DNA from 2 places in the Streptomyces sp. NPDC045967 genome. Region 2 is predicted to be linked to the other one. Evidence: riboswitches for the same ligand, from Rfam matches in the RefSeq annotation. Region 2 holds a riboswitch; the other holds the start of a gene.
What was found. A riboswitch is a leader RNA that binds a small molecule or an ion and turns the genes downstream of it on or off. The one in region 2 is predicted to bind S-adenosylmethionine.
Positions count from the first base shown of each region.

Region 1 (10,710 bases), on a different contig from region 2:
CCTTGAGCTCGACCTCGGTCGCGGCGCCGGCCTTGATGACGGCCACGCCGCCGGCCAGCTTCGCGAGGCGCTCCTGGAGCTTCTCGCGGTCGTAGTCCGAGTCGGAGTTCTCGATCTCGGCGCGGATCTGGTTGACGCGGCCCTGGACCTGGTCGCTGTCACCGGCACCGTCGACGATGGTGGTCTCGTCCTTGGTGATGACGACCTTGCGGGCGCGGCCGAGCAGGTCGAGACCGGCGTTCTCGAGCTTGAGGCCGACCTCCTCGGAGATGACCGTGCCACCGGTGAGGATGGCGATGTCGCCGAGCATGGCCTTGCGGCGGTCGCCGAAGCCCGGGGCCTTGACGGCGACGGACTTGAAGGTGCCGCGGATCTTGTTGACGACCAGGGTCGACAGGGCCTCGCCCTCGACGTCCTCGGCGATGATCAGCAGCGGCTTGCCGGACTGCATGACCTTCTCCAGGAGCGGCAGCAGGTCCTTGACCGAGCCGATCTTGGAGTTGACGATCAGGATGTACGGGTCGTCGAGGGACGACTCCATACGCTCCATGTCGGTGGCGAAGTACGCCGAGATGTAGCCCTTGTCGAAGCGCATGCCTTCGGTGAGCTCGAGCTCCAGACCGAAGGTCTGGGACTCCTCGACGGTGATGACGCCTTCCTTGCCGACCTTGTCCATGGCCTCGGCGATGAGCTCGCCGATCTGGGTGTCGGCGGCGGAGATGGAGGCCGTGGAAGCGATCTGCTCCTTGGTCTCGACATCCTTGGCCTGGGCGAGCAGGGCGGCGGAGACGGCCTCGACGGCCTTCTCGATACCACGCTTGAGGGCCATCGGGTTGGCGCCGGCCGCCACGTTGCGCAGGCCCTCGCGGACGAGCGCCTGGGCGAGCACGGTCGCGGTGGTCGTACCGTCGCCGGCGACGTCGTCCGTCTTCTTGGCGACTTCCTTGACCAGCTCGGCGCCGATCTTCTCGTACGGGTCCTCGAGCTCGATCTCCTTGGCGATGGAGACACCATCGTTGGTGATCGTGGGGGCGCCCCACTTCTTCTCAAGGACGACGTTGCGACCCTTGGGGCCAAGGGTGACCTTGACGGCGTCGGCGAGCTGGTTCATCCCACGCTCGAGACCGCGCCGGGCCTCCTCGTCGAACGCAATGATCTTGGCCATCTGAAGTGGTCCTCCCGGACAGCGGTGGATTGCTCCCAGGACCGCGCCCGCGCCCGCGACGGACGGCCTGCGTGTTCGGCGGTTCCTTCCCGCCGAACCCCGCGGGCCTCACCGACCCGGTCCTCGTTTCAGTAGCACTCTCACCTGGAGAGTGCTAACGCCAATGATTAGCACTCGACCCCCGCGAGTGCAAGCGGCTTGGACGAACACCCCGGTGAACACGTGTGGACACACCCCCACGCGCGAGGGGCCCACATCCCGTCTCCGGGATGTGGGCCCCTCTGTACGCGTGGGCGGTCGATCGCGCCAGTACTAGCCGAGTGCGAGCTTGACCATGTCCGCCTGCGGACCCTTCTGGCCCTGCGAGATCTCGAACTCGACCCGCTGACCCTCTTCAAGGGTGCGGTACCCGTCCATCTGGATGGCGCTGTAGTGGACGAACACATCCGCACCACCGTCGACCGCGATGAAGCCGTAGCCCTTCTCCGCGTTGAACCACTTGACGGTGCCCTGAGCCATGCCTAACTCCCCTATTACTGGCCCTTGCGCAGGAACGCACTTCGCGATCCCGGGTCATCACTTGCGTCGGAACGCGTCGACCGAGGCTGAATGTATCCGCGCCGGTGCTGTCTGCAACAGGTCAATCCGACGAGAATTCTGGACACGGGGAAATATCGAAAAAGACTGAAAATCCGGCAGATTCCCGGGCAACTCGGGCCCGGCATAGCTCGCCAATAGCCCATAGCGCACTTGCACATTGACCCGATGTCGACCCTGGCGCGACCGGTTCATATGCGGGTGGCAAGACCGGCGGAGGGGACTTCCCCAACCCTACCGCGCCCAATCAAACAGAATTACCCCCTCCGCTTATTAACGGAGGGGGTAATTACGGTTTCCGGCGCCCGAACGGTCAGCCCCCGGCGACCGCGGGAATGATCGAGACGCCCGCGCCGTCCGGCGTCGCCGCCTGCAGCCCGCCCTCGAAGCGCACGTCGTCGTCGTTCACGTAGACGTTGACGAACCGGCGGAGCTTGCCCTGGTCGTCCAGGACGCGCGCGGCGATGCCCGGGTGGCTCTTCTCCAGGGACTCGATGACCTCGGCGAGGGTGGCGCCCTCGGCCGGGACCTCGGCCTGACCGCCGGTGTAGGTGCGCAGGATGGTGGGGATGCGGACGATGACGCTCATGGCGCTACTGCCTTTCCGGGAGTATCAGGGGAGGGTCAGGCCAGGCCGGCGGCGCGGAACGCGTCCAGGCTCGGGCGGATGGTGGCGGTCTGGCCGCTGTCCGCGGCCACCGCCTCCAGGGTCTTCAGGCCGTCACCGGTGTTCAGGATGACGGTGGTCAGGGCGGGGTCCAGCTGCCCGTTCTCGATCAGCTTCTTCGTCACGCCGACGGTCACGCCGCCCGCGGTCTCGGCGAAGATGCCCTCGGTCTGGGCGAGGATCTTGATGGCCTCGACGACCTGCTCGTCGGTGACGTCCTCGACGAAGCCGCCGGTGCGCCGTGCGATGTCCAGGACGTACGGGCCGTCCGCCGGGTTGCCGATCGCCAGGGACTTGGCGATGGTGTTCGGCTTCTGGGGGCGGACCACGTCGTGACCGGCCTTGAAGGCGGTCGACACCGGGGAGCAGCCCTCGGCCTGGGCGCCGAAGATCTTGTACGGCCTGTCCTCGACCAGGCCCAGCCTGATCAGCTCCTGCAGACCCTTGTCGATCTTCGTGAGCTGCGAGCCGGACGCGATCGGGATGACGATCTGGTCGGGCAGCCGCCAGCCGAGCTGCTCGCAGATCTCGTACGCCAGGGTCTTGGAGCCCTCGCCGTAGTACGGGCGCAGGTTGACGTTGACGAAGCCCCAGCCCTCGCCCAGCGGGTCGCCGATGAGCTCGGAGCAGAAGCGGTTCACGTCGTCGTAGTTGCCCTCGATGCCGACGAGCTCGCCGCCGTAGACACCGGCCATGACGACCTTGCCCTGCTCCAGGTCGTGCGGGATGAACACGCAGGAGCGGAAACCGGCCCGGGCGGCCGCGGCGCCGACGGCGCCGGCCAGGTTGCCGGTGGAGGAGCAGGAGAGGGTGGTGAAGCCGAAGGCGCGGGCCGCCTCGACGGCGATGGCCACGACGCGGTCCTTGAAGGAGTGCGTCGGGTTGCCGGAGTCGTCCTTGACGTAGAGCTTGCCGGTGACGCCGAGTTCCTTGGCGAGGTTGGCCGCGTCCACGAGCTTGGTGAAGCCGGGGTTCAGACTGGGCTTGGACGCCACGTCCGCGGGGACCGGCAGGAGCGGCGCGTAGCGCCAGATGTTGTTCGGGCCGGCCTCGATCGCGGCGCGCAGGGCGGCCGGATCGCCCGTGGGGAGGTCGTAGGCGACTTCCAGGGGTCCGAAGCACTCGACGCACGCGAAGAGGGGGCCGAGTTCGAAACGGGTACCGCACTCGCGACAGGAAAGTCCGGTGGCGGGTCCGAGATCGACAGAGGTGGGAACAGTCTGTGCAGCCATGATGGCGAGGCCCTTTCTCCTCATCTTCCCCATGGCGCACTTCGCCATGAGACGGAATTGGCACCTTCCCTAGCCGGGGCCCCGCAGGATGCGTGTCGCATCACGAGAACCGACTGGAGGGTTGCCGGGGCTTCAACGGGCCGTGTCCCTCTGCCCCTCTGGATGAGCGGTATGGCACCGGCACACGCGCTCTGTGGCGCGCCGGTGCGTTTGTACGCGAAGGGCCCCCGGCATGCGGCGGTCCTGCGCGTTGTTCAAGACTGTAACCGAAGGTCCGTGGCGTTGAGACAGGCGTCCGAACCGCGAGATGGATCACTTTTCGGTCAATCCGACCAAGCTGCAGGGAGTACTCAGGGTGCTGGAAGAGGTGGAGCGCTGGCTGGCCGACCGCTCCTGGTCCGCCGCCGACCGACCGCTCGACCAGTTGCTGGAGCGCAAACGGGCAGCTGGGACCACGGTCAGCGTGGTGCTGCCGGCGCTCGACGAGGAGGCGACGGTCGGCGCGATCGTCGAGGTGATCCGGCGCGATCTGATCGAGGGGCTGCCGGTCCCGCTGGTGGACGAGCTGGTCGTGGTCGACTCGGGCTCCAGTGACGCTACGGCGGACGTCGCGGCGAAGGCGGGCGCCCACGTGGTGCACCGGGACGACATCCTGCCGCGCATCCCCGCACTGGCCGGCAAGGGCGAGGTGCTGTGGCGCTCCCTGCTGGCCACCACCGGGGACGTCGTCTGCTTCGTCGACGCCGACCTGCGGGACTTCTCGGCCACCTTCGTCTCCGGCATCGTCGGGCCGCTGCTGACCGAGCCGGACGTGCAGTTCGTGAAGGCGATGTACGACCGCCCGCTGGCCGCGGGAGCCGGCGCTGCCGCCCCGGGGGGCACGCCGGAGCAGGGGGGCCGGGTCACCGAACTCGTCGCGCGCCCGCTGCTCAACCTGCACTGGCCGCTGCTGGCCGGCTTCGTGCAGCCGCTGGGCGGGGAGTACGCGGTGCGCCGCTCGCTGCTGGAGCGGCTGCCGTTCCCCGTCGGGTACGGGGTCGAGCTGGGCCTGCTGGTCGACGCGCTGCACACGGTCGGACTGGACGCGCTGGCCCAGGTGGACGTGGGCGTACGGCTCCACCGCCATCAGGACGGTCAGGCGCTGGGCCGGATGGCCGCCGCGATCTACCGCACCGCCGAGCTGCGGCTCGCGCGCGGGCACTCCCTGGGCCACCGCCGGGGGTATCCCCGCGTCCGGCCGGAGCTGACGCAGTTCGAGCGGGGGCCGGGCGGCTTCGTGCCGCGCACCCACCCGGTGGACACCGAGGAGCGGCCGCCGATGCTGGGCGTCGCGGAGTACGCCCGGCGGCGGGCGGCCTGACGGGTTCGGGAGTTTGCGCGGGGCCGGGCCGGGCTAGGTTCGCGACATGGCTTCATCTCAGGTACTCGTCGCCGCGAACCGCGGCCCGCTGTCCTATTCCCTCGATGCGGAAGGCACCCTCAGCTCCCGGCGCGGCGGGGGCGGCCTCGTCTCCGGCCTGTCCGCGGCCCTGGCCCGGCAGCCGGAGGCGCTGTGGATCTGCGCCGCCCTGTCGGACGCCGACCGGGAGGCGGTCCGCCGGGGCGTCTCCGAGCCCGGGGTCCGGATGCTGGACATCGATCCCACGACCTACGACGACGCGTACAACGGCATCGCGAACTCGGTGCTGTGGTTCACCCACCACCACCTGTACGACGTTCCCCGCGAGCCGGTCTTCGACGCGGAGTTCCGCCGCCGCTGGGCGTCGTACACCGCCTACAACCAGGCCTTCGCGCGGGCTCTGGCGCAGGAGGCCGCCGAGGGCGCCCGCGTCCTGGTGCAGGACTACCACCTGGCGCTGGTCCCGGGGGCCCTGCGCGAGCTGCGGCCCGACCTGCGGATCGCGCACTTCACGCACACGCCGTGGGCGTCCCAGGAGTTCCTGCGGATGCTGCCCGACGACGTGCGGCGGCAGCTGCTGTGGGGGATGCTCGGCGCCGACGTGGTGGGCTTCCACACCTGGGCGTGGGCGCACACCTTCATGGGCGGCACGCACCTGGACGACGAGCGGGGCACCGCCGCGCCGGCGTTCCCGGCGGGGGCGGCGCCCGGAGAGGGCCGGTACGTCGAGATGTCCCCGTCGGGGCCGGTGCGGCACCGGCGGACGGACGTGGCGGTGTACCCGCTGGGCGTGGACGCGGACGAACTGCGCGCGCTGGCCCACCGGCCGGAGGTGGACCAGAAGCTGGCCGAGCTGCGGGCGCAGGTCGGTGACCGCAGGACGATCGTCCGCGTGGACCGCACGGAGCTGTCGAAGAACATCCTGCGGGGCCTGCTGGCCTACCGGGAGCTGCTGACGGTCCATCCCGAGTGGCGGGGCCGGGTGGTGCACCTGGCGTCCGCCTACCCCTCCCGGCAGGACCTGAAGGTCTACCGGGACTACACGGCGGCCGTCTCGGAGCTGGCGGCCGAGATCAACGCGGAGTTCGGCACGCGGGACTGGCAGCCGGTGCTGGTGGCCGTGCAGGACGATTTCGCTCGGTCGCTGGCGGCCTACCGGATGGCGGACGTGGCGCTGGTCAATCCCGTGCGCGACGGGATGAACCTGGTGGCGAAGGAGATCCCGGTGGTGTCGGAGGCGGGCTGCGCGGTGGTGCTGTCCACGGGGGCCGGGGCGTACGAGGAGTTCCGCGAGGACGCGCTGACGGTGAACCCGTACGACGTGTCGGAGACGGCCCAGGCTCTGCACGCCGCGCTGTCCATGCCGGCCGACGAGCGCGCGGAGCGCACGAAGCGCCTGGCCGCCGCGGCGACGGCGCTGCCCCCGGCGGCCTGGTTCGAGGCCCAGCTCGCGGCCCTCACCCCCTGAGGTCCCCGCGCCCGCACGCCGGCGAGCCGGACGCCCCGGATTCGCCGGCGTGCGGGGCGGCGCGGAAGCGGGTCAGTCGCGGACGGCCGCGGCCAGGGCCGCGAGGAAGGAGACGACCGCGGCCGGTCCGGGCAGGACGAGGTCGGCGCGGGACGCCAGCTCCGGCACCTCGGCGGAGCCACTGCACACCAGCAGTCCCGGCAGCCCCTCGGCCCGCCGCTTCTCGACCGCCGAGTAGGCGGCGAGGTCGCCGAGGTCGTCACCCGCGTACAGCACCGCCTCCGCGCCCGTCTCCGCCAGGAACCCGGTGAGGGCGACGCCCTTGTCCACCCCAGGCGGACGCAGTTCCAGGACCGCCCGCCCGGGCTCGACCATCAGCCCGTGCCGCGCCGCGAGCTCGCCCAGCGGCCGGCGCAGGGCCTCGAAGGCCGCCTCCGGGTCGGCGGCGCGCCGCGTGTGCACGGCCAGCGCCCGGCCCTTCTCCTCGATCCAGGTGCCCTGCCAGGCCCCGATGGAGTCCAGGAAGCCGGGCAGCTCCGCCCGGACCGCCGCCACCCCGGGGTGCTCGGCGGGGGCGTGCACGATCCCGCTGACGGCGTCCCAGCGCTCGGCGCCGTAGTGGCCGAGGACGACCAGGTGTTCCAGCCCCGGGACCCCGGCGAAACCGCCGTGGCGCACGGCGACGCCCGCCGGCCGGCCGGTGACCACGGCGACGGAGGCCACCTCGGGGGCCAGCGCCGCCAGGGCGGGTACGGCTCCGGGATGGGCCCGCGCCTGGTCCGGGTCCGGGACGATCTCGGCGAGGGTGCCGTCGAAGTCCAGGGCGACCACGGAACGCCCGGGTCTGCGCAGCAGGGCGTCGAGGCCCTCGCGCCCGGCTGCGGTGACGGGCATCGGCAAGTCGTGCGGATGGCTCCCCATACGGACGACCCTAAACGGTCGCACCGGGCGACGGCTATGGCGGGGGCCACCCGCCCCCGGCCACAGCACTAGCTAGCGCCTGGCCCGCTGGGCCTCGCGGATGCGGCGCAGGCGGTTGACCGTGCCCGGTGCGTGGGCCAGCGCGCGGGGGTCGTCCATCAGCACGTTGAGCAGCTGGTAGTAGCGGACCGGGGTCAGCCCCAGCCCTTCCCGTATCGCCCGCTCCTTGGCCCCGGGACCGGGCCAGGTACGTCCCTCGTACGCGAGCACCGCGGCCTCCGTGGCCGTCAACCGCCCGTCGTCCGTCATACCGCCAGATTAACGCCGCCCACCGACACCGGCCCGGCCCGGTTCAGCGGGGGTCGGCCGCCCGGGCCTTCGTCGCGATCTCCTCCAGCACCCTCGCCGGCTGCCCGCCCGGCTCGACGGCCTTGCCGATGTTCTGCTTGATGTCCTCGCTGACGCCCGCCCAGGACTTCTTGCCCACCGGGTAGAGCCGGGAGGACGGCAGGGCGTCCAGGAAGGTCTTCAGCTGCGGGGCGGCCCCGCCGGCCGCGGCGGCCTGCGCGGCGCGGTAGCCGGTGGTGGTGACCGGGAGCAGGTCGTACATGGTGGTGAAGGCGGTCACGTTTTCCGCCTCGTAGAGGTGGTCCAGGAACTTCCCGGACTCCTTGCGGTGGCCGTTCTTGAAGGCCATCACCCAGTCGGCGACGCCCATCGCCGACTGCTCGGTGCCGTCGGCGGTGGGCAGGGTGACCATGCCGAACTTCACGCCCTTGCCGGCCGCCTGCTTGATCAGGGTCGGGTGGCCGTTGAGCATGCCCACCTCGCCCCGCGTGAAGGCGTCGAAGGCGGCCTGCCGGTCCAGCTTCCCCGGTTCGACCGGTCCGGTCAGGCCCTGGCCGACCATCTTGTCCCTGAGGAACTCCAGCGCCTTGACGTTCTCGGTGGCGTCGAGGGAGTACCGCTCCTCGTTGTCGGTGTAGCCGCCGCCCCCGGACAGCATCCACATCATCGTCTCGGCCTGGGCCTCCTCGCGGCCCAGCGGCAGCGCGAAGGGGGTGGGGACGCCGGCGCCCTTGAGCTTCTTCGCGGCCGCCTCCAGCTCCGCCCAGCTCTTGGGCTGCCAGCCGTTCCTGGCGTCCTTCGCGAGGACGCCGGCGTCGGTGAGCAGCTTCTCGTTGTAGAAGAGCAGCCGGGTGCTGGCCACGAAGGGCAGCCCGTACTGGACCCGCTTGACCTTGCCCGCGTCGGCGAGCGGCCCGAGGAAGTCGGCCTCGGTCTTCACGGAGAGCAGTTCGTCGGCCGTGTAGAGCTTGCCCGCCTCCGCGTAGTCGGCGTAGGCGCCGATCTGCGCGATGTCGGGGGCCTTGCCGGCCTTGACCATCTCGGCGACCTTGGCGTCGACCTCGGACCAGGAGTAGACGCTGACCTCGACGTCGATGCCGGGGTTGGTCTTCTCGAAGTCCTCGGCGAGCGTCTTCCAGTAGGTGGCCGACGAGTTCTGCGGATTGTCCCCGTACTCGGCCGCCACGACCCGCAGGGTCACCTCGTTGTCCCCGGTGAGCCCGTCGACGGCTCCGCAGCCGGTCAGTGTCGCGGCCGTCAGGCACAGTGCGGCGCCGGAGGCGGCCAGGCGCAGGTATCGGCGGTTCACAGTTCTCGTTCCACCCCTAGTCGTACGTACGATCCACGTAAGGTCTACACCACTTTGGCCGCTAATCCACATCCGCGGTCCCCGATTTGTATGGCCACTCAACAATCCCCCTCAATGGACTAGACCTTTCCCCGTGAAGCACGCGAGACTGTCCCCTGTGAAACCCGTGAAACACGTCATCGCCCTGGATGTGGGCGGCACCGGGATGAAGGCCGCCCTGGTCGCCGCCGACGGCACCCTGCTCCACGAGGCGCGCCGCGCCACCGGCCGCGAGCGGGGCGCCGACGCCGTCGTCGAGACGATCCAGGACTTCGCCGCCGAGCTGCTCGCCCTCGGCCGCGAGCGCTACGGACGCTCCGCGTCCGCCGCCGGAGTCGCCGTGCCCGGCATCGTCGACGCCGAGAACGGCATCGCCGTCTACGCGGCGAACCTCGGCTGGCGCGACGTACCGATGCGGGCCCTGCTCAGCAGCCGGCTCGGCGGGATCCCGGTGGCCCTCGGCCACGACGTGCGCACGGGCGGCCTCGCCGAAGGACGCATCGGCGCGGGCCGCGGCGCCGACCGCTTCCTCTTCGTGCCGCTGGGCACCGGCATCGCCGGAGCCATCGGCATCGCGGGCCGCATCGAGGCCGGCGCCCACGGCTACGCGGGCGAGATCGGGCACATCGTGGTCCGCCCCGGCGGTCCCGCCTGCGGCTGCGGCCAGTACGGCTGCCTGGAGACGCTCGCCTCCGCCTCCGCCGTCTCCCGCGCCTGGGCGGCCGCCTGCGGCGACCCCGAGGCGGACGCCGCGCACTGCGCCAAGGCCGTCGAATCCGGTGACGCGCGCGCCCGGGAGGCCTGGCTGGCGGCCGTCGGCGCCCTCGCCGACGGCCTGGTCACCGCCATCACCCTGCTCGACCCGCGCACCCTGATCATCGGCGGCGGGCTGGCGGAGGCGGGGGAGACCCTCTTCGCACCCCTACGGGCGGCCGTCGAGGAGCGCGTGACGTTCCAGCGGCTCCCGCACATCGTTCCGGCGGCCCTCGGGGACACCGCCGGATGCCTGGGCGCAGGGCTGCTCGCCTGGGACCTACTCGCCACGGAGGTACCTGCCTGATGTCCGGAAGCGCGCACAGCACTGTTCTCTCCGGCGCCAGGGTGGTGCTGCCCACCGGAACCGTGGCCAACGGCAGGGTCATCGTCGACGGCGGCCGCATCGCGGGCAGTGCCCGGGAGGGCGCGCGGGTCGTGGACCTGTCCGGGCACTGGATCGTCCCCGGCTTCGTCGACATGCACAACCACGGCGGCGGCGGCGCCTCGTTCACCTCCGGCACCGCCGAGGAGGTCCTGCGGGGCGTCCGCACCCACCGCGAGCACGGCACCACCACCCTGGTCGCCTCCACCGTCACCGGGGACCTGGACGAACTGGCCCGCCGCGCCGGTCTGCTCGCCGAACTCACCCGGCAGGGCGAGATCGCGGGCATCCACTTCGAGGGCCCGTTCATCAACGCCTGCCGCAAGGGCGCCCACAAGGCGGAACTGCTGCGGGACCCCGACCCGGCCGAGGTCCGCAAGCTGATCGACGCCGCGCACGGCGCGGCCCGCATGTTCACCCTCGCCAC
Region 1 covers NZ_JBWKLE010000005.1:288,040-298,749, forward strand. The annotation lists gene groL (chaperonin GroEL) at 1-1,165, opposite strand, end outside; gene AC07FY_RS14170 (cold-shock protein) at 1,478-1,684, opposite strand; gene AC07FY_RS14175 (MoaD/ThiS family protein) at 2,076-2,351, opposite strand; gene thrC (threonine synthase) at 2,387-3,685, opposite strand; SAM riboswitch class I at 3,679-3,830, opposite strand; gene AC07FY_RS14185 (glucosyl-3-phosphoglycerate synthase) at 4,017-5,021, shown strand; gene AC07FY_RS14190 (alpha,alpha-trehalose-phosphate synthase (UDP-forming)) at 5,068-6,528, shown strand; gene otsB (trehalose-phosphatase) at 6,601-7,449, opposite strand; gene AC07FY_RS14200 (DUF3263 domain-containing protein) at 7,522-7,758, opposite strand; gene AC07FY_RS14205 (extracellular solute-binding protein) at 7,802-9,106, opposite strand; gene AC07FY_RS14210 (ROK family protein) at 9,273-10,205, shown strand; gene nagA (N-acetylglucosamine-6-phosphate deacetylase) at 10,205-10,710, shown strand, end outside.
Region 1: it holds a riboswitch for S-adenosylmethionine, as region 2 does, so the genes downstream of both, thrC (threonine synthase) here and AC07FY_RS02680 (aminotransferase class V-fold PLP-dependent enzyme) in region 2, are expected to answer to the same signal.

Region 2 (10,710 bases):
TCCACCGGAAGGGTGACGGCGGCGTCCGCTCGGCTCCACGTGGCCAGCCAGGCGTCCTGGGGGCGCCCCATCAGCAGCAGCACCGGCGGGCACCGGAAGATCTCGTCCTTGATCTGCCGGCACACGCCCATGCCCCCGGCCGGGACGGCCTCGCCGTCCAGGACGCACAGGTCCACGCCGCCCGCGTCCAGCTCGCTCAGGACCGCCGGCAGCGTCGCGCACTCCAGGAACTCCACCGGCGGCAGGTCCGCGGCCGGCCTGCGCCCTGCCGCCAGCCGCACCTGCTCCCGGGTGCCCGCGTCATCGCTGTAGACCAGAACCCGCGCAGTCGCCCGCATTTCGTTCCTCCACGTGTCACGTGAATCACGTTGATGTTGCGCGGGATGCTACTCCTCCCGCTGCGCCGTCAACATCGCTTCGACCACCCTCGCACGAGACGCTCATTGGCTCATCTGATGGGCCGTTCGGGCCTTGCACACGCCCCGGACACTCCGAACGGCACCCCCCGGGGTGAGGGCGGGATAAGCGACCGACATAATGTCGGTCGTGGCGACAGCAACGACAGTAGATACCGGGCACGCGCACCCGACGGTCAACCGGCCGAACCTCGTCAGCGTCGGAACCATCATCTGGTTGAGTTCCGAGCTGATGTTCTTCGCGGCCCTCTTCGCGATGTACTTCACCCTGCGATCCGTGACGGGCGCCGAGTACTGGACAGAACAGGCCGCGAGCCTGAACCTGCCCTTCTCGGCGACGAACACGACGATCCTGGTGCTCTCCTCGCTCACCTGCCAGCTCGGCGTGTTCGCCGCCGAGCGCGGTGACGTGAAGAAGCTCCGGACGTGGTTCATCATCACGTTCGTCATGGGTGCGATCTTCATTGGCGGCCAGGTGTTCGAGTACACCGAGCTGGTCAAGCACGAAGGCATGAGCCTCTCGTCCGGTCCGTACGGCTCGGTCTTCTACCTGACCACCGGGTTCCACGGTCTGCACGTGACGGGCGGTCTCATCGCCTTCCTGCTGGTCCTCGGCCGGACGTACGCGGCCAAGAGGTTCACCCACGAACAGGCCACGTCGGCCATCGTCGTGTCCTACTACTGGCACTTCGTCGATGTCGTCTGGATCGGCCTCTTCGCGACGATCTACCTGATCAAGTAGCGAAAACGTCACCGGGCGCGACCCGGCACTCCATCCAGACACACCGACGCAGAAGATCCTGACACCGGGGTAATCCGTGAAAAAGCTCTCCGCACGACGACGCCATCCGCTGGCGGCGGTCGTCGTTCTACTCCTCGCGCTGGCGGCCACTGGGGGGCTGTACGCCGCCTTCGCGCCCGCGGGCAAGGCGCAGGCCGATGAAACCGCCCAGTCCCTCGCCATCGAGGAGGGCAAGAAGCTCTACGCCGTGGGTTGCGCAAGCTGCCACGGAACCGGCGGTCAGGGTTCCACTGACGGCCCCAGCCTGGTCGGCGTCGGCTCCGCGGCCGTCGACTTCCAGGTGAGCACGGGCCGCATGCCCGCCCAGCAGCCCGGCGTCCAGGTGCCGAAGAAGCCCGTCGTCTACTCGCAGGCGCAGATCGACCAGCTGGCGGCGTACATCGCCTCCCTCGGTGCCGGTCCGATCACGCCGACCGAGAAGCAGTACGACCCGGCGGGCGCCGACGTCGCCAACGGTGGCGAACTGTTCCGCAACAACTGCGCGCAGTGCCACAACTTCACCGGCGAGGGCGGCGCTCTGACCAACGGCAAGTACGCCCCCAACCTTGAGGACGTCTCGCCCAAGCACATCTACGAGGCCATGCTGACCGGCCCGCAGAACATGCCCTCCTTCCCGGACAGCACCATGCCGGAGAAGCAGAAGAAGGACATCATCGCGTACCTCGAGAACGTCAACGGCGAGAAGTCCACCAACCCCGGTGGCCTCAAGCTCGGCGGCCTCGGTCCCGTTTCCGAGGGCCTGTTCGGCTGGATCTTCGGTCTGGGTGCGCTGATCGCCGTTGCCGTCTGGGTCGCGGCCCACACCGCTAAGGCCAAGAAGTCATGAGTCAAGACATTCCCGAAGAGAAGCACCTGCCGAGCGAGCAGGGCGACGCGCACCACGGTGCCGTGGCCGTCGCGGACGACCCGTTCGCCGACCCCGGCCTGCCGGTACACAAGCCGCGCATCCAGGACATCGACGAGCGGGCCGCGAAGCGTTCCGAGCGCACCGTCGCGATGCTGTTCACGCTGTCGATGCTGGCCACGGTGGCCTTCATCGCCTCCTACGTGATCTTCCCGGTCGACAAGATCGTGTACATCTTCCCGATCGGGAAGGTGAGCGCGCTCAACTTCGCCCTGGGCATGACGCTGGGCACGGCGCTGTTCTGCATCGGCGCGGGCGCGGTCCACTGGGCCCGCACCCTGATGTCCGACGTCGAGGTCGCCGCCGAGCGCCACGAGATCGCCGCTCCGCCGGAGGTCAAGGCGCAGGTCATGCAGGACTTCCGGGACGGCGCGTCCGAGTCGGGCATCGCCCGCCGCCCGCTGATCCGCAACACCCTGCTGGGTGCGCTGGCCATGCTGCCGCTCTCCGCCGTCGTGATCATGCGCGACCTGGGCCCGCTGCCCGAGGACAAGCTGCGCAAGACCCTGTGGGCCAAGGGCAAGCTGCTCATCAACCAGAACACGATGGAGCCGCTGCGTCCCGAGGACGTGCTCGTCGGTTCGCTGACGTTCGCCATGCCGGAGGGCCTGGACGAGCACCAGCACGACTTCCAGGTCCAGATCGCCAAGGCCGCCCTGATGATCGTCCGCATCCAGCCGGACGACATCAAGGACAAGCGGGAGCTGGAGTGGTCCCACGACGGGATCGTGGCCTACTCCAAGATCTGCACCCACGTCGGCTGCCCGATCAGCCTGTACGAGCAGCAGACGCACCACGTGCTCTGCCCGTGCCACCAGTCCACTTTCGACCTCTCCGACGGCGCCCGTGTCATCTTCGGCCCGGCCGGTCACGCGCTTCCGCAGCTGCGGATCGGTGTCAATGACGAAGGCTTCCTCGAAGCGCTCGGCGACTTCGAAGAGCCCGTCGGCCCTGCATTCTGGGAGCGCGGATGAGTACTGCGACCACTGACACCAAGGCGCGCAAAGCGCCGGCCGGCGAGCGCGTGGCGGACTGGGCGGACGGCCGCCTGGGCATCTACGGCCTCGCCAAGGCCAACATGCGCAAGATCTTCCCGGACCACTGGTCCTTCATGCTGGGTGAGATCTGCCTCTACAGCTTCATCATCATCATCCTCACGGGTGTGTACCTGACGCTGTTCTTCCACCCGAGCATGAACGAGGTCGAATACCACGGCTCGTACGTGCCCATGCAGGGCGTCATGATGTCCGAGGCCTTCGCCTCGACCCTGGACATCAGCTTCGACGTCCGCGGTGGTCTGCTCATCCGTCAGATCCACCACTGGGCCGCGCTGATCTTCGTCGCGGCGATGATCGTGCACATGATGCGCGTGTTCTTCACGGGCGCGTTCCGCAAGCCCCGCGAGGTCAACTGGATCTTCGGCTTCCTGCTGCTGGTCCTCGGCATGTTCACCGGTTTCACCGGTTACTCGCTGCCGGACGACCTGCTCTCGGGTACCGGTGTCCGCTTCATGCAGGGCGCCATCCTGTCCGTCCCGGTCGTCGGCACCTACCTGTCGATGTTCCTGTTCGGCGGGGAGTTCCCGGGCGGCGACTTCGTCGCGCGGTTCTACTCGGTGCACATCCTGCTGCTGCCCGGCATCATGATGGGCCTGCTGGTGGCCCACCTGATCCTGGTCTTCTACCACAAGCACACCCAGTTCCCCGGCCCCGGCAAGACGAACAACAACGTCGTCGGCATGCCGCTGCTGCCGGTCTACATGGCCAAGGCCGGAGGCTTCTTCTTCCTGGTCTTCGGTGTCATCGCGGCCGTCGCGGCGATCGCCTCGATCAACCCGATCTGGGCGCTCGGCCCGTACCGCCCGGACCACGTGTCCACCGGTGCGCAGCCCGACTGGTACATGGGCATGCCGGAAGGCCTGATCCGTGCCATGCCCGGCTGGGAGATCAACATGTGGGGCCACACGCTCGTGCTGGGCGTGTTCATCCCGCTGGTGCTCTTCCCGCTGGTGCTGGGCGCGATCGCGGTCTGGCCGTTCATCGAGTCCTGGGTCACCGGTGACAAGCGCGAGCACCACCTGCTGGACCGCCCGCGCAACGTCCCGACCCGTACGGCCTTCGGCGTCGCCTGGATCGCGGAGTACATCGTCCTGCTGATCGGCGGTGGAAACGACATGTTCGCGCAGTACTTCCACCTCTCGATCAACTCGATCACCTGGTTCGTCCGGATCGGCTTCTTCGTCGTCCCGGTCCTCGCCTTCATCGTCACCAAGCGGATCTGCCTCGGCCTCCAGCGCCGGGACCGGGACAAGGTGCTGCACGGTCGCGAGACCGGCATCATCAAGCGCCTGCCGCACGGTGAGTTCGTCGAGGTCCACGAGCCGCTCTCGCAGGACAAGCTGCACACCCTCACCTCGTACACGCAGTACCAGCCGATCGAGGTCGGCCCGACGGTCGACGAGAACGGCGTCGAGCGCAAGGTGAAGCTCGGCGAGAAGCTGCGCGCGAAGCTCAGCAAGGGCTTCTACGCCGAGAACAACCAGATTCCGAAGCCCACGGTGGAGGAGTACAAGGAGATCCAGAGCGGCCACGGCCACCACTGATCCCGCTCGGGGCCGGTCACGGCCGGCCCCGGTGTCGCCACGGCGAGAGCCCCGTCCAGTGTCTGGACGGGGCTCTTCGCCGTCTCGCGGGCTGGATAGGCTGAAGCCCTTCCCATTCGCCGTGGAACCCCCGACGACCAGCAGGAGCGGACCATGAACGTTGCGACCCCGGCAGGCGGCGACAGCGTGGCGGCCCGCGGCTGGCCGGGCCTGCTCGACGCCCTGCTCAGCGGCCGGGACCTGAGCGCCGAGGACACCGCCTGGGCCATGGACCGGATCATGCGCGGCGAGGCCACGGACGCGCAGATCGCCGGCTTCGTGGTCGCGCTGCGGGCCAAGGGGGAGACGGTCGCCGAGATCAACGGCCTGGTCCGCGCCATGTACGGGCACGCCAACCTCATCGAGGTGCCGGGCCGGACGGTGGACATCGTCGGCACCGGCGGCGACGGGGCCAAGACGGTGAACATCTCCACCATGTCCGCGATCGTCGTGGCCGGTACGGGCGCCAAGGTGGTCAAGCACGGCAACCGGGCGGCGTCCTCCGCGAGCGGCTCCTCGGACGTGCTGGAGAAGCTCGGCGTCAACCTGGACCTCACCCCCGCGCGGGTGGCGGAGGTCGTGGAGGAGGCCGGCATCACCTTCTGCTTCGCCGTGAAGTTCCACCCGGCGCTGCGGCACGTCGCGGCGGCCCGCAAGGAGCTGGGCATCCGCACCACCTTCAACTTCCTCGGCCCGCTGACCAATCCGGCCCGGGTCCGCGCGCAGGCCACGGGTGTCGCCGACCCCCGGGTCGCCCCGATCGTGGCCGGAGTGCTCGCCGAACGCGGCTCCTCCGCGCTCGTCTTCCGCGGCGACGACGGGCTCGACGAACTGACCACGACGGCCACCTCGCGGGTGTGGTGGGTCCGCGACGGCGAGGTCCGCGAGCAGTCCTTCGACCCGCGCGACGTGGGCGTCCCGCTGGTCGACGTGTCGGCGCTGCGCGGCGCGGACGCCTCGTACAACGCCGATGTCGCCCGTCGCCTGCTGGCCGGCGAGGGCGGACCGGTCCGCGAGGCGGTCCTGCTGAACTCCGCGGCGGCCCTGGTGGCGCTGGACCCAGGCACCGGGACGCTGGAGGAGCAGATCCGGGCGGGCATCGCCCGGGCGGCCGAGTCGGTCGACTCGGGCGCGGCCCGCGCCGCCCTGGAGCGGTGGGTGGCGGCCAGCAACGCCTGAGCGCTCCCGCCCACGACCCCGGTCCGCATGCTGGACCGGGGTCTTGCGCGCGGGGGATCTTGTGGCAGGATGCTGACCAGGTCACGAGTGACAGCGTTTAGGCCCCGGCTTGCTGTCCGGCAACCCTCCTTCCGTGGCGGGGTGCCCCGGGTGATGACCAGGCCGTAGGCAGCGAGGTCTACGGCAAGCGCGGATCCCTCGACACCAGGGGTCCTGGTCTCTCGAGGAGCGTTTTTCCGTGAGCAAGCGAATGCGATAGGGCGACTCACGCCCCTTCTTCCCCCTCGGACCGCGGGTCGCTTCCGCGTACCCCCGTCCGGCCCGAGGACTTCCCGTACTGCGCCGCACGGCGTCGCGCCGCGGCCGCGTACGGGCACACCGAAGCCATTCACCCCTGCCTGCCGGGAGATTCCGCCATGTCCGCTTCCCTGAACGCCGCCGCCACCGCCGTCCCCGCCGCCCCGTCCACCGACGGACCGGCCTGTGCCGAACCGCTGCCGGTCCTCGGCCGGGACGTCACCGTCCCGCTCGTCACCGGCGGTGAGGTCACCTACGCGGCCCTCGACTACGCGGCCAGCGCCCCGGCCCTCCAGCGGGTCTGGGACGACGTGGCGGCGTACGCCCCGTACTACGGCAGCGTCCACCGCGGCGCCGGATACCTCTCGCAGCTCTCCACCGACCTCTTCGAGCAGAGCCGCGCCACGGTCGCCGAGTTCCTGGGCTGCCGCCCCGCCGACCAGGTCGTCTTCACCCGGTCCACCACCGACTCCCTGAACCTGCTCGCGTCCGCCCTGCCGGCCGGCTGCCAGGTCTTCGTCTTCGAGACCGAGCACCACGCCTCGCTGCTGCCGTGGACCGACGCCCAGGTCACCTACCTCGACGCGCCCCGCACCCCGGACGAGGCCGTCGCCACGCTGGAGCGGGCGCTCGCCGACCGCGCTCCGTCGCCCGGCTCCTCGAGCCGAGGCCCGGCGCTGGTCTGCGTCACCGGTGCCTCCAACGTCACCGGTGAACTGTGGCCGGTCAAGGAGCTGGCCGAGGCCGCGCACGCCCACGGCGCGCGGATCGTCCTGGACGCCGCGCAGCTCGCCCCGCACCACCCCGTCTCGGTCCGTGACCTGGACGTGGACTGGGTCGCCTTCTCCGGCCACAAGCTCTACGCCCCCTTCGGCTCGGGCGTGCTCGCCGGCCGCGCGGACTGGCTGCAGGAGGCCGAGCCGTACCTGGCGGGCGGCGGGGCCTCGCGGAAGGTGGCCCGGCGCGGGGACGGCGGCGTGGACGTCGAGTGGCACACCACGGCCGCCCGCCACGAGGCCGGTTCCCCGAACGTCATCGGCGTCTACTCCATCGCCTCCGCCTGCCGCGCCCTGACGGAGGCGGGCTTCGACGCGCTGGTCGCCCGCGAGCGCCGGCTGATCGGACGGGTCCGCGAGGGCCTGGCCGAGGTTCCGGCGGTCCGCGTCCTGTCCCTCTTCGGGGACGACGCCCCGCGCGTCGGCGTCATCTCCTTCGTGGTGGACGGCTGGAACAGCTCCCACTTCGCCGCGGCGCTCTCCGCGGAGTACGGCATCGGCGTCCGCGACGGCCTGTTCTGCGCACACCCGCTGGTACGCACCCTGCTGGGCAGCGAGCCGCAGGCCCAGGGCGAGTGCGGAGCCCCCGAGGCGGCGCCGGGGGAGCGCTCGCTGAACGCGATCCGCGTCAGCTTCGGCGCGGGCACGCCCGACGAGCACGTCGAGCGCTTCGTGCGGGCGGTACGGGAACTGGTCGCGGACGGCGCGAAGTGGCAGTACCGCACGGAAGAGGGCCGCTGCGTCCCCGCGGTCTGATCCCGCCGACCGTCCCGGGGCTCCGCCCGGCACCCCGCGCCTCAATTGCCGGCGGGGGCTTGATTGGCCCAGGCTTCGCCCGTGGGGCGGGGCCGCTCCGGAGTGTCTCCTCGGCTCGCGCACTTCGCGCCGGCTTCGCACGGGAAACCCCGGTTGCGCGCTCGTCCTGCGGGGACCCTCCTGCGCACCCCCGCCCCACGCCGCGGCGTGGGGCGGGGGAGGCCGAGACCAGGGCCGGGAAGTGCAGCCCCGCCGGCGATTGAGGCGCGGGGTGCGGGGCGGAGCCCCGGGAGACCGGCCGGAGCCCGGCGCTAAGCGTCCAGGCCGATCGCGAACGCCGCCTCCAGGTCGTGCTGGGAGTACGTGCGGAACGCCACGTGCGTGTCCGTGGCCTCGACGCCCGGGATCTTGCTGATGCTTCCCGGGATGATGTCCGCCAGGTTCTCGTGGCGGGCCACGCGGACCAGCGCGATCAGGTCGTAGGTCCCCGTGACGGAGTAGACCTCGCTGACACTGTCCAGCGCGGCGATGGACTCGGCGATCTCGGGGATGCGGTCCACGCTGGTCTTGATGAGCACGATCGCGGTGATCACGGCTGGCTGTCTCCCTCGATGGCCGTCGCTGGTCGCACCACTGTAGTCGTAGCCCGATAACGCGCCCACGCGTACAGGAAGCCGACGGAGAAGCCCACGAGGTGGGCCAGGTAGGCGACCCCGGGACCGCTGCCTGCCCGGTGCGCGGCCACCCCCTGGAGGGCGAACCAGAACAGCAGGACCAGCCACGCCGGGAACCGCAGCGGCAGGAAGAACAGGAACGGGAACAGGCTCGTCACCCTGGCCCGGGGCAGCAGGTACAGGAAGGCGCCCAGCACCGCGGAGATCGCCCCGGACGCCCCGACCAGCGTCTGCGAGGACCCCGCGTTCGCCGCCGCGTACACCGCCAGGGCCGCGTAGCCCGTCCCGACGTAGAAGACGAGGAACGCCGGCCGGCCCATCCGCTCCTCCGCCATCGCGCCGAAGACGTAGAGGAAGAGCATGTTGCCGAGCAGGTGCAGCCAGCTGCCGTGGACGAAGAGCGCCGTCAGAGGGGTCAGCCAGGCCCGTGGGCGGCCGCTGAACAACTCGTCGGGGACCACGCCCCAGCGCTGGAAGTAGTCGGTCCCGGCGGCCAGCAGTCCCTCGCCCGTCCCGTAGGCCGGGTTCAGGCCCGACGCGGGGCCGAGGACGAACACCACGGCGCAGCCCGCGATCAGCGCATGGGTGACGACGGGTCCCCGGGCGGCCTCGCGGACGGCCTGCCACCTTACGATCATGTGACAGAGCATGACGCAACCGACCTCTCCCGGGGCGGTGGCAGGCCGTAGGGTTACGAGCCGGCGTCCGGCCAATCGGCGCGGACGGCTCAGCAGACGGCTTTAATTGAAACAGCTACGAAGGAGAGAGCGGCCTGATGACGGTTCCCCTGCCGACCGACACCACCCGGTGGCGCTGCACCCTGTGCGGCAACCTCACGCGCTTCGACGTCACCCGATCGTCGAAGGTCGTGGAGTACGTCCACCTGGACCTCGCCGGGGAGCCCAAGGTCGAGGAGCGAGAGGTGGTCAATGAGACCATCGAGTCGGTCCGCTGCCGCTGGTGCAACGCGGTGGACCAGATCGAGCTCGTGGACAGGCCGGGCGCGGACTCCTGACGGAGCCCCGCCCACAGGGAGAACACGGTAGGGGTGACGGATTGTGGAGCCAGCAAGCGGCGCTGAGCCGGCCGGTGCGGCCGGCGACGCCGCCGAGGTGCTCGACCGCCCGCTGCCGGAAGGTGTGCGGCGCCGGGTCGTCGCGCTCGTCTCGGACGCCTTCGGCGGACTGACGGTCGCGGACCTCCCGGCGCAGCTGCGCCAGTACGCCCGTTTCACCCCGACCCGGCGCGCCAAGTTCGCGGGCAACGCGATGGCCGCGGCGGTGGAGACCGACCCGGTGTTCCGCGGCCGGGTCGCCGAGAAGCTGCGCGAGGCGCAGGCGGAGCTGGCCGGCGCGCTGGAGTCCGGTGCGCCGCCCGCCGCCGCGGACCCGCTGGACGTGGCGGCCGCCGCGTACGTCCTGCGCCCCGTCGGCTGGGTCAAGCTGGTGGCCGCCGCCGGCGAGGAGGCGCAGCGCGCCGACGCCGAGCGGGTCGGCGAGGAGACCCGGCGCGAGCTGGACCGGCTGCGCGAGGAGCTGGAGCAGGTACGGGACCTGCAGCGGTCCGGCGGTGAACAGGTGCGGGCCGATCTGGAGGAGGCCCGCAGGGAAGCCGAATCGCTTCAGCGCAAACTGCGCAGCGCGCTCAGCGACGTCAAGCGCGGCGAGGCGGCCCTGCGCAAGGTGAACGCGGAGATCGACGGGATCCGCGGGGAGGCGGCCGCCCGGGTGGCCGCCGCCGAGAGCGAGACCCGGCGGCTGAAGTCCCGGCTGGCGGAGGTGGAAGCGTCCCTGGAGACCTCGCGCCGGGCCACCCGCGAGGGGCGCAGCATCGAGGACATGCGGCTGCGGCTGCTGCTGGACACCGTGCTGGACGCGGCGGCGGGACTGCGCCGCGAGCTGGCACTGCCGCCGGTGAACACCCGGCCGGCCGACACGGTGGACGCGGTGGAGCCGGGGCGGATGACGCCGAAGGACATCGCGGCGCGCGCCCTGTCGGAGACCGATCCGGCGCTGCTGGACCAGCTGTTGGCGCTGCCGCAGGCCCATCTGGTGGTCGACGGCTACAACGTGACCAAGACGGGTTATCCGACGATGCCGCTGGAGAAGCAGCGGCTGCGGCTGCTGGGCGGGTTGTCGATGCTGGCCGCGCAGACGGGCGCCGAGATGACGTGCGTCTTCGACGGGGCGGAACTGGCCGCCCCGGTGCTGCTCGCGCCGCCGCGCGGGGTGCGGGTGCTGTTCTCCAAGGCCGGGGTGACGGCGG
Region 2 covers NZ_JBWKLE010000001.1:545,741-556,450, forward strand. The annotation lists gene AC07FY_RS02650 (hypothetical protein) at 1-338, opposite strand, end outside; gene ctaE (aa3-type cytochrome oxidase subunit III) at 538-1,158, shown strand; gene qcrC (cytochrome bc1 complex diheme cytochrome c subunit) at 1,235-2,044, shown strand; gene qcrA (cytochrome bc1 complex Rieske iron-sulfur subunit) at 2,041-3,096, shown strand; gene qcrB (cytochrome bc1 complex cytochrome b subunit) at 3,093-4,724, shown strand; gene trpD (anthranilate phosphoribosyltransferase) at 4,878-5,942, shown strand; SAM riboswitch class IV at 6,022-6,138, shown strand; gene AC07FY_RS02680 (aminotransferase class V-fold PLP-dependent enzyme) at 6,359-7,771, shown strand; gene AC07FY_RS02685 (Lrp/AsnC ligand binding domain-containing protein) at 8,083-8,364, opposite strand; gene AC07FY_RS02690 (rhomboid family intramembrane serine protease) at 8,361-9,095, opposite strand; gene AC07FY_RS02695 (hypothetical protein) at 9,221-9,460, shown strand; gene AC07FY_RS02700 (NYN domain-containing protein) at 9,501-10,710, shown strand, end outside.